Regions from separate parts of the Pectobacterium colocasium genome, predicted to be linked through region 3. Evidence: predicted binding sites of a transcription regulator. Region 3 holds the regulator's gene; each other region holds the start of a gene.
The links. The regulator CRP, encoded in region 3, controls carbon source genes, mostly activating them, when cyclic AMP is high. The targets are predictions, from matches to a motif close to ATGTGANNNNNNTCACAT.
Positions count from the first base shown of each region.

Region 1: a site for CRP is predicted at 1,773-1,790, ahead of LCF41_RS14660 (ABC-F family ATPase). Genes of this name have one in related genera too.
Region 2: a site for CRP is predicted at 2,121-2,138, ahead of LCF41_RS02575 (NupC/NupG family nucleoside CNT transporter). Genes of this name have one in related genera too.
Region 4: a site for CRP is predicted at 2,760-2,777, ahead of LCF41_RS20295 (GntP family permease). Genes of this name have one in related genera too.

Region 1 covers NZ_CP084032.1:3,228,097-3,232,595, forward strand. Annotated here, with positions in the region: gene LCF41_RS14660 (ABC-F family ATPase) at 159-1,751, opposite strand; gene LCF41_RS14665 (PhzF family phenazine biosynthesis protein) at 1,869-2,765, shown strand; gene LCF41_RS14670 (GNAT family N-acetyltransferase) at 2,779-3,339, shown strand; gene treB (PTS trehalose transporter subunit IIBC) at 3,917-4,499, shown strand, end outside.
Region 2 covers NZ_CP084032.1:550,342-554,840, reverse strand. Annotated here, with positions in the region: gene LCF41_RS02580 (4'-phosphopantetheinyl transferase family protein) at 1-501, opposite strand, end outside; gene LCF41_RS02575 (NupC/NupG family nucleoside CNT transporter) at 683-1,960, opposite strand; gene LCF41_RS02570 (TatD family hydrolase) at 2,276-3,073, opposite strand; gene LCF41_RS02565 (CsbD family protein) at 3,188-3,376, opposite strand; gene LCF41_RS02560 (DUF1328 domain-containing protein) at 3,563-3,724, opposite strand; gene osmY (molecular chaperone OsmY) at 3,909-4,499, opposite strand, start outside.
Region 3 covers NZ_CP084032.1:4,387,072-4,391,570, forward strand. Annotated here, with positions in the region: gene LCF41_RS19870 (YheU family protein) at 1-143, shown strand, start outside; gene LCF41_RS19875 (phosphoribulokinase) at 269-1,138, shown strand; gene LCF41_RS19880 (OsmC family protein) at 1,179-1,586, opposite strand; gene crp (cAMP-activated global transcriptional regulator CRP) at 1,963-2,595, shown strand; gene argD (bifunctional acetylornithine/succinyldiaminopimelate transaminase) at 2,823-4,049, opposite strand; gene LCF41_RS19895 (aminodeoxychorismate synthase component II) at 4,169-4,499, opposite strand, start outside.
Region 4 covers NZ_CP084032.1:4,491,936-4,496,434, forward strand. Annotated here, with positions in the region: gene asd (aspartate-semialdehyde dehydrogenase) at 1-101, opposite strand, end outside; gene LCF41_RS20290 (YhgN family NAAT transporter) at 399-992, shown strand; gene LCF41_RS20295 (GntP family permease) at 1,338-2,714, opposite strand; gene LCF41_RS20300 (gluconokinase) at 2,873-3,385, shown strand; gene gntR (gluconate operon transcriptional repressor GntR) at 3,395-4,390, opposite strand.

The DNA of each region.
Region 1 (4,499 bases), 1.2 Mb from region 3:
AAAGTTCGTTAATTTGAGTAATAAATACAGGCAGGATCGGGGAATGTTTCCGTCCGATAGCATCAGCGAAAAGAAATAAACCGCGCACAGAGAGAACGAAAGAAAGGAAAATAGCCGACCTTCAGGCCATGATTTAGGCCTGAAGGTCGGTATAGGACTTACTGAATACCCTGGCTGCGCAGGTAATCTTCATAGTTACCGGTGAAATCGATCACTTTATTCGGCGTAATTTCCAGAACACGGGTCGCCAGCGAGCTAACGAACTCACGATCATGAGAAACGAACAGCAGCGTCCCTTCATACATATCCAGCGCCATGTTCAGCGATTCAATAGATTCCATATCCAAGTGGTTAGTCGGTTCATCCATGACCAGAATGTTAGGACGCTGCATCATCAGTTTACCGAACAGCATGCGGCCTTTTTCACCACCGGATAACACCTTCACTTTCTTCTTAATGTCATCCTGACTGAACAGCAAACGACCCAGCACGCTACGTACGGCTTGTTCGTCGTCTTTTTCCTGTTTCCACTGGCTCATCCAGTCAAAAACGGTCAGCGTCTCGTCGAACTCGTATTCGTGATCCTGCGCGTAGTAGCCGATTTTTGCATTTTCAGACCACTTCACCGTACCGCTGTCTGGCTGAAGATCGCCGACCAGCGTTTTTAACAGCGTCGTTTTACCGATACCGTTGGTACCCAGAATAGCGACTTTCTCACCAACTTCGACCATCAGGTTCAGCTTGTTGAAGAGCGGACCATTGTCAAAACCTTTGCTCAACGCTTCCACTTCCAGCGCATTACGGAACAGTTTCTTATCCTGATCGAAACGGATAAACGGGTTTTGACGGCTGGACGCTTTTACTTCATCCAACTGGATTTTATCGATCTGGCGTGCGCGTGATGTCGCCTGTTTGGATTTAGAGGCGTTGGCGCTAAAACGGCTAACGAACGATTGCAGTTCGGAAATTTGCGCTTTCTTCTTGGCGTTATCGGCCAGTAGACGCTCACGAGCCTGCGTCGCGGCCGTCATGTATTCATCGTAGTTACCGGGATAAATACGCAGTTCGCCGTAGTCCAGATCCGCCATGTGCGTACACACCATATTCAGGAAGTGACGGTCATGCGAAATGATGATCATGGTGCTGTTACGCTCGTTCAGCACCTGCTCCAGCCAGCGGATAGTATCGATATCCAGGTTGTTGGTGGGTTCGTCGAGCAACAGGATATCTGGATCGGCAAACAGCGCCTGCGCCAACAGGACACGCAGTTTCCAGCCCGGCGCAATCTCACTCATCAAACCATAGTGCTGCTCAACCGGAATCCCTACGCCCAGTAACAGTTCGCCGGCACGAGATTCTGCGCTGTAACCATCCATCTCACCGTATTGCACTTCCAGATCGGCAACTTTATAACCGTCCTCTTCGCTCATTTCAGCCAATGCGTAGATACGGTCGCGCTCTTCTTTTACCGCCCACAGCTCCCCGTGGCCCATGATGACGGTATCCAGCACGCTGTATTTTTCAAAAGCGAACTGATCCTGACGCAATTTACCCAGACGCTCATTAGGATCGAGGAAGACGTTACCAGCGCTCGGCACCAGGTCGCCACCGAGAATCTTCATGAATGTGGATTTACCGCAGCCATTTGCGCCAATCAAACCGTAACGGTTACCGCCGCCAAATTTAACGGAAATGTTTTCAAACAACGGCTTGCTGCCGAACTGCATGGTGATATTGTTGGTACTTAACACAGCACTTATACTCGAGTCGGAATGTGATTTGGCGCGCATTATGCCACAAGCGCGCGATAGGATCGCGGTTAGTTTTGAGTGATATTTAAGCGATAGCGCATACAGGAGAGAAATGCGATGCCTATAGTACGTCGTTTCAAACAGGTCGACGTTTTTACCCAACAGCCTTTCAAGGGCAATCCGCTTGCCGTCATTCTGGAAGCCAATGGGCTAACCGATGCGCAAATGCAGGATATCGCGCGTTGGACAAACCTATCAGAAACCACGTTTGTCCTGCCCGCCACCGACCCTCTGGCGGATTACCACGTACGCATTTTTACGCCAGAGTCGGAAATGCCCTTTGCCGGACACCCTACGCTAGGCACTGCACATGCCCTGCTGGAAGAAGGCTTGCGCCCGAAATCCCCAGGCCAGTTGGTGCAGCAGTGCGGCGTTGGCTTAGTCCCGATTAATATCCATGATGATGGAAGCCTGGCTTTTCACGCACCGCAGGCCACTATGGTTCCGTTCGGTGACGAGCACATGCCACTGCTGGAAAAAACGCTTGGCATTACGGGTTCTGATAATGCTGCTATCGATAACCGCTACCCACCCACCGCAGTACACATGGGTATTCGCTGGCTGGTGATTCGTGTCGACAGCGCCGACACCTGCCTGAACATCACACCTGATGCAGACGCGCTCTCAGCCGCGCAAACCCTCAGCCAGACTGACGGCATTGCCATCTACGGCCCGCACGATAACGCGACGCCAGCCGATTATGAAGTTCGCGCATTCTATATTGAGCGTGGTCATCTCAAAGAAGATCCGGTGACTGGCAGTGCTAACGCCTGTCTGGCTGCGCTGCTTCGCCAACAGCACTCCACCAATAACGTCACCGCGCCACTCAGCTACCTGGCACGACAGGGCACGATGCTGAACTGCGATGGCCGCATTACCGTCACTTACCTGAACGATGAACCCTGGGTCGGCGGACACAGCGTCACGATCGTTGACGGTACCTTGCAGGGGTAACGGGAGGGATTTTATGGAAAAACCATTTGCTGATATGTCCGTGATCGATGATCTGTATGAACTACGGCATCCACCACACTTGCGTCTGACGATACAGGAAGAGCGCGATGCCGATGCGCTCTTCGCCTTGATCCAGCAGGAAAAAGCCCGTCTGCGGCGGACGTTACCCTGGCCGGATTCCGTCAAGCGCGTCGATGACACGCGTGAAACGATTCGCGGCAACAGAAAGGCGTTCTTCGACAAAACGTCCGCCGTGTATGTCATCCGCTGGGACAATGCGCTGGCTGGCATCGTCTCCTTCAATACGATTCAGGATAAAGAAGGCGTCATCGGCTACTGGATCGCCGAAGCCTTTGAAGGGAAAGGCATCGTTTCTCAGGCCGTCAGCACATTGATAGCCGCCTATACCGCTGCACACCTCGTCGAACGTAGCATCATCAAAGCCTCAACCGCCAACACGCGCAGTAACGCTGTCGCGCAACGGCTTGGTTTCCACTTTCATCACATCGAGAAAGATGCCGAGCGGATTGGTGAACAGTGGTTCGATCACAATATTTATCGCTATCCCGCCTGATATCACGTCCCATGACATGCCATCACCTGATTCGCTGGCTAGCCGGTCGCGCATCAGGTTCTTTCACTCCACAACGTACCGCATGTGCCAACTCGTTATATTTTTGTGACTGATATCACAAAAATGTTGAAATCTGATTTCAGCTCCGCTACCATTAAAAACGTGATTAACATCACACTTAACTAACCCGTTAGAGGAGCCTGATAATGAAAATGTTTCGTAAAATCAGCAAATTCTTTAAAAGAATGGGAGATGTTTATGTCAGTTACTGCGAACGTATTGGGTCAATCATCAGCCCGTTCTGATTGTGATATAAACAATCTCTAAAGCCGCCTCTTTTATAGGCGGCTTTTGTTTTTCTCTCCCTTGCACCGCGCCACGCCTCCTCCTTCCTTTTTTGTCTAGCTGCATCTCTCAGATTTGTGCGGCACACCGCATGCCTAAACATTCTCTTTTAAAAACAGCCCAATGCGTTTTCCTTTCGCGGCAAAATCATCGTTAACAGACTATGCTTTTCTCTAGCTGTACTTGCTTCGCGTCCCTGACGTCTGCGCTAAAAGATAAAAAGGACATGACTATGAGTAAAGTGAAACAACAGGATATTGACCGCCTGATCGAACTGGTTGGCGGACGTGAGAATATCGCGGCTGTCACGCACTGCATCACTCGCCTCCGCTTCGTTTTACACGATGCGTCCAAAGCCCATCCCAAAAACATTGAAGAGCTGCGGATTGTCAAAGGGTGCTTCACGAATGCCGGGCAGTTTCAGGTTGTGATCGGCACCGACGTGGATGAGTATTACAAAGCACTGCTCGCCACAACGGGAAAAGGCGAAATCAATAAAGAAGAGGCTAAAGTCGCCGCTCGTCAAAATATGAGCTGGTTCGAGCGCAGCATTTCACATTTTGCCGAAATCTTTTTTCCACTGCTTCCTGCGCTTATCAGCGGAGGCTTGATCCTCGGCGCACGTAACGTTATCGGCGATATCCCGATGCGCGACGGGCAAACGCTGGTACAGCTCTATCCGACCTGGAAAACCGTCTACGATTTCCTTTGGCTGCTGGGCGAAGCCATCTTCTTCTATCTCCCCGTCGCGGTCTGCTGGTCAACCGTGCGCAAAATGGGCGGCACACCGATACTCGGCATCGTACTCGGTATCA
Region 2 (4,499 bases), 1.1 Mb from region 3:
GCTTACCGTCAGCAAACAGCAGAACGATTCATCACGTTCCTGAAACCACTGGTATTCCTCATCACCGATGATGCCGGGCCACAGCGATTGCGCACGTTCATCGGACATGAATCCTTCGATATCAACCCCCACGCACGATAGCGTATCGCTACGCAAATGGGCAGCACAGAGTACACTGTCTTTATTATGGCTCAGCGACCCAGCAATATTTTCCGGCCACTGCGGTGAACGATCTTCCCCACTGCACAGCACAAACTCAGGGTGACCCAGTTTATTCAATACCTGTCTGGCAAGATAACGCCCGGCCAGAAACTCGGCGCGCCGTTTCGGCACAGCGCGCGCTAGCGCGTCAGGTAAAGGGATATTCGACGCAGCAAACAGCGCGTCGTCATAGGCAGACAAATGGAAATGGCAGCGAGCAGTAATACCTGGGTAGGTGGCACCGTCCGTTGCCCGTGGAAAAGTAATCCATTCAACATCATCAATAAAAGCAGAAAGCATGTCACTCCACTCAGGCAAGCATATCGCACCTGCATTCGGTAAACACTGCGTAGGCCACGCTTAATCCCTGATTATTGCAGGGATATAAACGAACAATGGGCGACTTTCGCCGCCCATCATCTCGCTACGGCAATAATGTCTGGTTACATGACAGGGCCCGGAAACGACGTAGTCACAAGGACTACAGAGCCAAAAAGAACCCTGCGATGCAGGCGCTCATCAGGTTAGAAAGCGTACCTGCCGCGACCGCTTTCAAACCAAAGCGGGCAATATCCTGACGCCGAGTCGGTGCCATACTGCCCAAACCTCCAATAAGGATAGCAATAGACGAAAGGTTAGCAAAGCCACAGAGCGCGAACGAAATCACAGCTTTGGTATGATCCGACAGAACCTGCAAACCCGCAGCAGCAACCACGTCATCCGCTTTCAGATACTGACTGAAATTCATGTAAGCCACGAATTCATTAACAATCAGTTTTTGCCCAATGAACGACCCCGCAACGGTGGCTTCATTCCACGGAATCCCTATCAGGAACGCAACAGGGGCGAAACACCAGCCGAGGATCAGTTCCAGCGACAGCTGCGGGTAGTCAAACCAGCCGCCGATCCCACCCAGAATACCGTTCAACACGGCGATCAAGGCGATAAACGCCAACAGCATCGCACCTACATTCAGCGCCAGCTGCATACCGGAAGCCGCGCCGCTTGCCGCCGCATCAATAACGTTAGCCGGGCGATCGTCTTCATCAACAAACCCAACCATCTTGTCATGGTCGTGCGTTTTTTCCGTTTCCGGCACCATCAGTTTGGCAAACAGCAACCCGCCAGGCGCCGCCATGAAGGATGCCGCTATCAGGTATTCCAGCGGTACACCCATCTGGGCATAACCCGCCATCACCGCACCCGCAATAGAGGCCAACCCGCCACACATCACCGCAAACAGCTCTGACTGCGTCATGTTGGCGATATACGGGCGAACCACCAACGGCGCTTCCGTTTGGCCGACAAAGATGTTAGCCGTTGCCGAGAGCGATTCAGTCCGGGAGGTTCCCAACAGTTTCTGCAATCCGCCACCCAGTACCTTGATGACCAACTGCATGATACCCATGTAGTAAAGCACGGCGATAAGGGAAGAGAAAAAGACGATAATCGGCAATACGCGCAGTGCGAAAACGAATCCGCCGCCGCCAAATACTTCGAACATTTTGTCGGAGACCAGACCGCCAAACATGAACGAAACACCTTGATTTCCGTAGGCGATAACGTTTGCTACACCGCCCGTCATGCCCTCCAGAATCTTGCGCCCGATGGGGACATACAGCACCAAAGCACCAATACCGATCTGAAGAATGAAAGCACCAACGACGGTGCGCAATCTGATAGCTTTACGGTTATTGGACAACATAACCGCGCACAGTATCAGAACAATCATGCCGATGAGACTCATAACGAGTTGCATGTGCAGTTCCCTATAACGCGTGAAAAAAAGTGAGAGCATAAAAAATCATATCGCCAGAACGGTAAGCACGCTCTGGCGAGCTGATTATAAAGACAGGCTCGTGAAGGTCGCTAACTTATGTCACAAATACATACAACATCGAACAGTCAAAAACACCAAAAGGTGATCTTAATCACAATTTTATGGTTAGTATATGAAATCAGAATGACTGTTTTGCCAGTTGTTACACAGAAATAAGAGAAAAACGGAAGCAAACCGCTCTCCGCGTAAGGAAAGCATCGTTGCGGAATAGCGAGTATCGTAACGGTAGCCGTGTTAGGCCAACATGAGCCGTCCAAACAACCGATGCGAATTCTGCCAGAGCGCCTCCGCAATCTCTTCAGGTGGCTCTGCGCGTAGATCACACAGCGAGTTAAACGCACACGAAATGCGCTCGGGTCGGTTTGGCTGCCCCTGATAGCCACTCATCGGCATATCGGGTGCATCGGTTTCCAGCAGCAGCCGATCTAACGGCAGTTGCGCAATCGCCTGGCGCGTTTTATTCGCCCTGTCATAGGTAATGGTTCCTCCGACGCCGATATAATAACCCAGCCGGATAAAGGCTTGCGCCTGCGCCAGACTCCCGGCAAACCCGTGGACCACACCGGTACGTGGCACGTCAATTCGGCGGAGTAATTGCGCCAACCTGTCGTGGCTACGCCGCGAATGCAGGATGGTCGGGAGATCGTATTTTTTCGCCAGCCGAAGCTGAGCCTCAAGGAAGGTAAGCTGCCGCTCGAACTGCGGTTCCGGCATATAGAGATCCAATCCAATCTCACCCACCGCCACCAGCCTGGAGGACAACTGGCGCAGTTCGTCTTCCAGACGAAGCAAGTCGCTCTCCTGATGTTCGGCAATATAAAGTGGGTGCAGACCAAGTGCAGCGTAAAGCGGTGAATAAGTGCGAGCAAGCGTCAACACGCGCTCAAAATACTGAGAAGCCACAGCAGGAATAATGATGCGTTCAACCCCGGCGTCTTGCGCCAGACGTAAACTTTCCGGTGCGGCATCGTAAAAAAGGGGGAAATCGAAATGACAGTGGGTGTCGATAAAACGGTATCGTTCAGAAGGCACGTCGTTTCTCTCCGTCAAGATTAGGCCCGTCAAGATGAGGCGACCTAATCTACGAGCAAGCCATACCCTGCCAAAGCCTCATGGCAGAACAGAACGTGTCGTCGCGGCAACGCCTCAGTGTAACGTGGTTTTCTCTGAGCATACCTCTTCGTGCGCTTTTCCGTAACCCTCTTGCACGACACCGGACAAGTAATCGTTGCTCCCTTCCAGCCAGGCACAGTCGCTGTCAAACCAATCGGCCCACAGCGCCAGAAAATTCCCTTTCCACTGTTTCCATTTGCCAACAACGATATCGCTATTCATCATAAACCTCCTGATAAACTGTCGAAATGCAGCAAATACGCGGGGCGTATCAGTAAAAGATAGTCTGCCAGTAGAAGATAGTGCGTCACTAGAAAATAGTGTGCCGGTAAAATGTGACAGCCGCATGGCGCGGCTGTGTGCTCTGTATGACATTTCTTTCATAGAAAGAATGAAGAATACTTTGTGCTACGGCCGTTTTCGACCCGTGAACAAGCTAAGCAGAAACAGAATAATACCGACCACAAAGACAATTTTCGCCGCGCCAGCTGCGGTACCGGCCAGACCACCGAAACCCAGTGCTGCCGCGATCAGTGCGATAACTAAAAATATAATGCCCCAACGAAACATACGCTCTCCTTACCAGACAAAATGAAAAATAATCATGGTGGTCATCCTGACGCGGTACTGCGTCCTGACTGCGTATCCACAGATCGTGTTTTATTATGCGGATTAGGTAAGGTTATCCGCTATCACGGATAACCTTGTGTGAAACCGCTATTTTTAATAATAGCTATGTTTGAAATAACGAGGATTATTTAACGGTCAGGTCGTTCTTGACGCTTTTCACACCGTCAACGGCCTTCGCAATACTTTCGGCACGGTCGGACTGTGCTTTGTTGTCCACTTCACCGCTCAGTAATACAACGCCTTCCTGCGTTTCAACTTTCACTTTACGCGATGGGACAATGTCATCCGCCAACAGTTTGGCCTTAATCGTGCTGGTCACCACTGCATCATCGGCATACGCGCCAACCGACTGTGATGGGTTATCTTTCACCTGCAATTTGTCGCTGACGGACTCGACGCCCTCAACCTGCGTGGCAATTTCCACCGCGCGAGTGCTGAGTGCCTGACTGCTTACAAACCCGCTCAACGTAACGACACCTTTGGACGTTTCGACGGAAATATCGCTGCTGGTAATCGATTTGTCTTCCAGCAACGCACTCTTCACTTTTGCCGTGATCGCGCTGTCGCTCATGTAGTCAGATGCTTTGTTAGCGGAACTATCGATTTTTGCACCCGTTGTATCCGCGATACGTTCTACTTTCTGCCCTAACGTTTCTTCGGCCATCGCACCACCAGCCAGAATAGAACCCAGAGCAACTACGATCAGCGATTGTTT
Region 3 (4,499 bases):
AGCGGTCGCTGGCGCAGAAAGTGGAAGATATCCGCACACAGCTCAAATCAGGCGAGGTGGTGTTGGTGTGGTCAGAGTTACATGAGACTCTCAATATTATGCCGCGTGGCCAGTTCAATGAAGGAGGACATGCCCCTTATTGAGCATGCCGAAAGGCGTGAAAGAATGCGCCAAACATGCTAACAATGATAAAAATTTAGGTCATTTTTGAGGATGCGCGCGGGCTCTCAGCCGATGCGTGTATCACGATCACGGAGTTACGCGCCTTATGTCACATCAGCATCCGATTATTGCAGTTACCGGCTCCAGCGGGGCGGGAACGACAACAACCAGTCTGGCCTTCCGTAAGATTTTTCAACAGTTTGACCTGCGCGCCGCCCAGTTGGAAGGGGACAGTTTTCACCGCTATACCCGCCCGGAAATGGATATGGCCATTCGCAAAGCGCGTGATTTAGGGCGCCACATCAGCTACTTCGGTCCTGAAGCAAATGACTTCAGCCTGCTGGAACAGTCGTTTATCGAATACGGTCTGCACGGACGCGGCCAGACGCGTAAATATCTGCATACCTACGATGAAGCCATTCCCTACAATCAGGTTCCCGGAACCTTCACGCCGTGGGAGCCGATGCCGGAACCCACCGATATCCTGTTTTATGAAGGGCTGCACGGCGGCGTCGTCACCGACCAAAACGACGTGGCACAGCATGTCGATTTGCTCGTCGGCGTGGTGCCGATCGTCAACCTGGAATGGATCCAAAAGCTGATTCGTGATGTCAATGAACGTGGTCACTCGCGTGAAGCGGTGATGGATTCCGTCGTCCGTTCGATGGAAGACTACATCACCTACATCACCCCGCAGTTCTCCCGTACGCACATCAACTTCCAGCGTGTGCCCACCGTGGACACCTCCAACCCGTTTGCTGCCAAGTCGATTCCCTCACTGGATGAAAGCTTCGTCGTCATTCACTTTCAGGGGTTGGATAATATTGACTATCCCTATCTGCTGGCCATGTTGCAGGGATCGTTTATCTCCCACATCAACACGTTGGTCGTTCCCGGCGGGAAAATGGGGCTGGCGATGGAGCTCATCATGGCACCGCTGGTGCAGCGGTTAATGGAAGGGAAAACCATCGAATAAGCCAGACTGGGCACGGCAGAACCGTGCCCAGAAGAAGGGATCAACCCAACACTCTAATTTCGTGGCTGTGCGTCACCTCAACGGCTTTGCCCAGCATCAATGCCACAGAGCAGTATTTTTCCGCCGACAGGGCGACAGCTCGTTCAACGGCTTTGTCGGTCAGCCCTTTCCCCGTCACGATAAAATGCAGATTGATATGGGTAAATAAGCGCGGCGCTTCAGACCGGCGCTCTGACGTCAGTTTCACTTCACAGCCCGCCACATCGTTGCGGCCTTTTTGCAGAATCGAAACCACATCAATCGCGCTGCATCCCCCCACAGACATCAACACCATTTCCATCGGGCTGGGCGCTTTATCGCCGGAATTGCCGTCCATCAATATCTGGTGCCCTGACGCGGATTCGCCCAAAAACGTTAAGCCTTCAACCCATTTTACCCGTGCCTGCATGGTGCCTCTCCACTAAAAATTTTTTGAAAATTTATACCGTTACTGTACAAAAACCAGCGTTAATCAGAGCTTTGTCATGCTGAAGCGAGACAACACAAGACACGTCCTTAAAGCTGTGTTAAAACGAAAACAGAATAGACCTTTTCTGGACAAACCCAGAAACGAAGAAGATGATGACGTAGCCGGACATACCCCAGCCACGTTTACGGTGCGGCAAGGCAGCAACCGGAAAATCAAGGGTACAGTGGTTCCAGTATATTCCCTGACGTCATTCTGCCTAGACTGAATTTTATTTTTTTGAGCAGTTAAACACGCCGTACAGGGAACTCTGACCCCTGTAATTTGCGCAGTGAATTACAACAGAGGATGATAGCGAATGGTTCTCGGCAAACCGCAAACAGACCCAACTCTCGAATGGTTCCTTTCCCATTGTCATATCCACAAGTATCCATCGAAGAGCACGCTTATTCACCAAGGTGAAAAAGCAGAAACGCTTTACTACATCGTGAAAGGCTCTGTCGCAGTGCTAATCAAAGATGAAGAAGGCAAGGAAATGATCCTTTCCTACCTCAATCAGGGCGATTTTATCGGCGAGCTCGGCCTGTTTGAAGAAGGTCAGGAACGCAGCGCTTGGGTGCGGGCAAAAACCGCCTGTGAAGTGGCTGAAATTTCCTATAAAAAATTCCGCCAGCTCATTCAGGTTAACCCAGATATCCTCATGCGTCTGTCTGCGCAAATGGCAAGCAGACTCCAGGTGACTTCAGAGAAAGTCGGCAACCTCGCCTTCCTTGATGTGACCGGTCGTATTGCTCAAACTCTACTCAACCTGGCCAAACAACCTGATGCCATGACGCATCCAGATGGCATGCAAATAAAAATTACCCGTCAGGAAATTGGGCAAATCGTTGGCTGCTCGCGTGAAACCGTGGGCCGCATTCTGAAAATGTTAGAAGACCAGAACCTGATCTCGGCACACGGTAAAACGATTGTCGTTTACGGCACTCGCTAAATCCCTGTCGCTGTACCCTACCCACAAAAAAGCGTGAAGCCTCGGCCTCACGCTTTTTTTATGGCGAGCTTCCTGCTCGCCACCCTTTGGGCCGCCGCAAGCGGCGTTGAAAAACGTTCCCTACGTTTTTTTATGGCGAGCTTCCTGCTCGCCACCCTTCGGACCGCCGCAAGCGGCGTTGAAAAACGTTCTCTACGTTTTCCTATCACACCGTTTTCAGTGAGTAATCAATTTGCTGCATTAACAACCTGTGCGACGGCGTTGGCGAACTTCTCCATCCCCTGCGCAATGTCATCCTCATCAATGATCAAAGACGGCACAAAGCGGATGACGTTCGGCCCTGCCATCAGCACCATCAGACCCTGAGCCGTTGCAGCAGCCAAAAACTCACCCGCGCGGCCATGCCACTGCGGTTTTAGTTCTGCCCCCAGCAGGAGCCCCATGCCGCGAACCTGCTCGAATACGCCGTACTGCTGGTTGATTTTCTCCAGTTCACTGACAAAGCGATCGTGCCGATCCGCGACGCCTGACAGCACTTCCGGCGTATTGATGATATCCAGCGCAGCTTCCGCCACCGCACAAGCCAGCGGGTTGCCGCCGTAGGTGGTTCCGTGTACCCCCACCGTCATCGCAGAAGCGATCTCTTCCGTCGTCAGCATCGCACTAATCGGGAAACCGCCACCCAGCGCTTTAGCGGTGGTGAGAATATCCGGCGTAATACCGTAATGCATATAGCTGAATAATTTACCGGTACGCCCCATCCCACTCTGCACTTCATCAAATACCAGCAGCGCCTTGTGTTGATTGCACAGCTCGCGAACGCCTTGCAAAAACTCAGCCGTAGCCGGTGTAATGCCGCCCTCGCCCTGAATTGGCTCCAGCACGACGGCACAAGTGTGATCGTCCATCACCGCTTTGACCGCAGCCAGATCGTTGAAAGGAACATGGACAATATCCGCAGGCTTAGGCCCGAAACCATCGGCATATTTAGGCTGTCCACCAACCGAAACGGTAAACAACGTCCGGCCGTGGAACGCATTGTAGAAGGCGATGATCTTGGTTTTATACGGGCTATGACGTTTAACCGCATAGTGACGTGCCAACTTAAACGCCGCTTCGTTAGCTTCAGCGCCGGAGTTAACAAAAAACACGCGATCGGCAAAAGTGGCATCAATCAATTTACTGGCGAGGCGTAGCGCAGGCTCGTTGGTGAAAATATTGCTGGTGTGCCACAGCTTTTCACCCTGCTGCTGCAATGCGTTCACCAACGCAGGATGGCAATGACCCAGTGCCGTAACCGCAATGCCACCGGAGAAATCAATATACTCACGGCCGTCCTGATCCCAGACGCGGCTCCCTTTACCTTTCACTGGTACAAACTTCGCGGGTGCATAAACCGGCAAAATCACTTTATCGTGAGTATCCCGTGTCACTGCTTTCTGCTCTGCTGCCATTTGCTGCCTCACTCTGCTATCCATCACGTTAGAATGAAAATATAGTCAATAAATATGCATAAAAAATCAATTACAGGCAATATTAAATCGGCTACTGGAGAGAATAACTTTCTATCTCACTAAATTTTAAGGAAATTATCCAAAAGTTGATGCCCTTGCTGGCTGAGGATGCTTTCAGGATGAAACTGCACACCTTCCAGCGGAAGCGAGCGATGGCGGATCCCCATAATCTCGTCACGCTGACCTTCATGTTCGCTCCAGGCCGTGACTTCAAAGCAATCGGGTAGCGAGGAAGAATCAATGATGAGTGAATGGTAGCGAGTAACCGTCAAAGGCAGAGCTAGCCCCGTGAAAACACCTGTATTGCTATGCGCAATCGCAGACGTTTTCCCGTGCATGACCTGCCGTGCCCGCACCACGCGCGCGCCGAACGCCTGCCCCATCGCCTGA
Region 4 (4,499 bases), 100 kb from region 3:
AATACCGGGTGAATCACATCAAAGTCGCGTTCTTCCACCATGCGCTGCATGAGAACCGAGCCGACCATACCGCGCCAGCCAATAAAACCAACATTTTTCATGGTAACTGTCCTGCTTTGGGGGTAACAAAAAGAATTGTGGCTAACGTCGATAGCGCCTGGTTATTGCTGACTCAGTGATCTGCCGCAGAGGGTGCGCGTGTCGTGTCGTAAACCCGTAAATAATTGTGTCATTCAGCCTTACAAAATGTACATCAAGTCGCAAGTGAATTTATTCGATAGTACGGCATTTTTCAGCAGTCATTCTAATATCATCGACCTGGCACAGGATAATCACGTTGACCCGCCCGTGAAGATGGCCCAGGTCAGGAAACAAGGTTTCGGGAGTAAAAAACCAACATGACAGAAATGATCTCAGCAACGGTGCTGCTGTTGCTCATTATGGATCCACTCGGCAACCTGCCGATTTTTATGTCCGTCCTCAAGCATCTCGACCCCAAACGCCGACGCGTGGTGCTGATCCGTGAAATGCTGATCGCGCTCGGACTGATGCTGATTTTCCTGTTCGCGGGTGAACGTATTCTGGCGTTCCTGAATCTGCGTACCGAAACCGTGTCCATTTCCGGCGGAATCGTGCTGTTCCTCATCGCGATTCGTATGATTTTCCCCTCACAGGAAGGCAACAGCAGCGGTCTGCCAGCCGGTGAAGAGCCGTTTCTGGTGCCCATGGCGATTCCACTGGTGGCGGGGCCGTCGATCCTGGCGGCACTGATGCTACTTTCCCACCAGTACCCTAATCAGCTCCCCCACCTGACGCTGGCGCTGCTTATCGCCTGGAGTATCTCTTTCATTATCCTGCTGATGTCCAATGTGTTCTTGCGTTTGCTGGGTGAGAAAGGCGTGAGCGCGCTGGAGAAATTGATGGGGCTGATTCTGGTGATGCTGTCGACGCAGATGTTCCTCGACGGCGTGCGTGCTTATATGAAGTTATAACTGCTCCGTTTCCCTCTGTGTCTTAGTCACATTTTTTATGCCGACTAAGAGACGGTTTCGTGCGCGAGAACGCCGTAATTTCCATACTACTCCGTAGCACGCGCCCGACGCAGGGCGCTCAGTCGCCGCCGCCCTGCGAACCCATGCTTCCGGCTAAATCATGCCGCTACGCGGTGCCATCGGCGTTCATGATCACCCTTCGAGCCACCAGTGAGGCGTTCCCGACGCCGCACTGGCTTTCGCGGCATCCATGCCGCTCACTCGGTGCTCATGATCACCGCTGCATAATTTTTACGCCGGATTAATGTCAAAACCTTCCCTTGTAAGAGGGAGGGGTTAAACACATCAGAGCAAGATACTGCCTATCACCGCTATCAGGAACGCGATGGTGCCGAGCAGCGTTTCCATCACCGTCCAGGTTTTCAACGTCGTTTTCTCATCCATTTCGAGGAAACGACCAACCAGCCAGAAGCCTGAATCGTTCACATGCGACAGCACGGTCGCACCACCAGCAATTGCCACCACGATAAAGCAGAGATCGAACTGGCTGAGGCCGGGAGTCGCTGCCACCGCAGGTGCCATCAGCGCCGCCGTCGTCGTCAGCGCCACCGTTGCAGAACCCTGTGCTACACGCAGAGCAGCAGACACCACAAACGCCGCCACAATCACCGGCATACCTGTATCCGCCAGCGCACCCGACAGCGCGTCACCAATACCACTGGAACGCAGAACGCCACCGAACATGCCACCCGCACCAGTTACCAGAATAATCGAACACACCGGACCCAGCGCACCTTCACAGATTTTCTCAAGGTGTCTACGGCTATGCTGACCGCTAAACATAATCATGGCGAACAAGACCGTAATCAGCAGAGCAATCGGCGTTTTCCCCAACATACGCAGGAACTGCACCAGACCGCTATCGCCACTGATGACACCCATCACCGTCAGAGTATTCAGCCCGGTATCGAGGAAGATCAGGATCAGCGGCAGCAACAGCACCCACATCACCACGCCAAACGCCGGCGGCGTATGCTTCTCATCCGCTTTGACTTCAGTCAGGAAAGTCGACGGCAGCGGCAAATGGAATTTCTTACCAGCCCACAGACCAAACAAATAACCGCCCAGATACCAGGTCGGGTAAGCAATCACAGCGCCGACCAGCACCAGCAGGCCAATATTGGCACCCAGCAGCTCACTGGCCGCAACCGGACCGGGATGCGGCGGCAGCAAGGCGTGCATCACGGCAAATGCGCCCGCAGCAGGGAACGCGTAGGTCAGCGTTGAACCGCCAAACCTTTTCGCCACGCTGAAAATAATCGGCAACATCACGATCAGCCCGGCATCGAAAAAGATCGGGAAGCCGAACAGCAGAGAGGCAAGCCCCAGCGCGAAAGGCGCACGTTTCTCACCAAATTTATTGATTAGCGTATCCGCCAGCACATTTGCGCCGCCAGTCACTTCCAGCAGGCGGCCAATCATTGCCCCCAGACCAACCAGCAGAGCAACGGAGGCCAACGTGCTGCCGAAACCGCTGAGCAGCGTAGGTACAAGTTTCTCAAAAGGGGTTTTCGTCGCCAGCGCCGTGATTAGGCTCACCAGCGTCAGCGCCAAAAACGCGTGAACGCGGAAGCGCATAATCAGCACCAGTAGCAGTGCGACTGCACCAGCGGCAATGGTCAATAACACACTGGCGCTATAAGCGGAGGTGATTTCTGTCATCGTTAATAATCTCTTTAGGGCACTCGGTCTGGGTTAGCTGATTGTTTGTGAGGTGTATCACATCATCATTTGATACCGGTAACATGATACGGGTAACATGTTAAAGTGTGGAACCATTAAGCATCATTTAATTTACATTTTGAGATAGAGATCAAATTATGTCAGGTCGAAGCATTATTCTGATGGGCGTATCAGGCAGTGGAAAATCCTCAGTTGGCGCTGAACTTGGCCGCGCCATTCAGGCAAAATTTATTGACGGCGACGATCTGCATCCACGCGCGAATATCCAGAAAATGGCCAGCGGCACGCCGTTGAACGATGACGATCGCGCACCGTGGCTGGAACGCCTTAGTGATGTCGCCTACAGCCTGGCACACAAAAACGAGACCGGCATCATCGTCTGTTCCGCGCTGAAAAAGCGTTACCGTGACCGCCTGCGCGCAGGGAACGAAAAGATGGTGTTTATCTATTTGAAAGGCAGCTTTGAGCTGGTTCTGGAGCGCCACAAAGCCAGAGCAGGCCACTTCATGCCGACGGAACTGCTGAAAAGCCAGTTCGATGCGTTGGAAGAACCGGGTAGCGATGAACCGGATGTCCTGAAGGTCGATATTGATGGCAGCCGCGAAGACGTCGTACAGCGCTGCGTTGACGCACTGCGCGCGGCAAGCTAACGCAGCCGCTTAAAGGCTTTCGCCGTCCAGCACGGTAAAACCGACATCGACCATACCCTGCGCAACTGGCTCGCCACGCAGACGAGCCAGCAAACGCTCGGTACCGATGCGCCCCATGTGCTCACGCGGCGTCAATACGCTAGCCAACTTCGGCACCATCGCCTGGCCGATGTCGTGCCCGTGAAAACCCGCTACGCCGATATCTTCCGGCACGCGCAATCCCTGTCGTTGGCATTCAAACATCGCACCAACGGCTAAATCATCATTGGTACAAAATACGCTGTCGACCTGCGGGTATTCCGCCTGCGTCTGCCGCAGCAGTTCACCACCGAGCGAATAGGAAGAGGCTCGCTCGCTCATCACGCAATAGCTCTTGAGCCCGCTTTCCCACATCGCTTGTTCATAGCCTCGACAGCGCATGATCGTACGCTCATCCTGCCGCGCGCCGAGATAAACGATATGGCTGTGCCCCAGCGCGACCATACGCAGCGTCATCTGGCGGGCGGCTTCAACATTATCGAACCCGACGGCCATATCCAGACAGGGTGAGACAGAATCCATCAACTCCACCACCGGAATACCCGCGACGTCCAGCATCTGGCGCGTGCGCGGCGTATGGGTACGTTCAGCCAAAATCAGCCCGTCGATGTGATACGACAGCAATGAGGTCAGACGCTGTTCTTCTCTGTCAGGATGATAGCCATAGTGCGCCAGCATGGTCTGGTAGCCGTGCGCTTCCGCCGTGCGTTCAATCCCGCGCAATACCTCGGCGAAAACCTGATTGGTCAATGACGGCAGCAGCACGCCAATCGCCCGGCTGGTGGAGCTGGCGAGCATATTCGGCGCGAGATTGGGGATATAGCCCAGCTCATCCAATGCAATAGCGATCTTTTCCTGCAATGCGGCGGATACCTGAGCGGGATTACGCAAATAACGGCTTACCGTCATTTTGGTAATCCCAACGCGGTCCGCAACGTCCTGGAGAACGGGTCTTTTCTTCTTCATCGTCGACTAAAAATGCCTGAAAAACAGTAATCTAAGTCTAGCAAAAAAAACATGAAGAAAGTAAAGGCAAAGGGGCAGAATCTGCATGATAACGTGAGGCTTTTAAGAA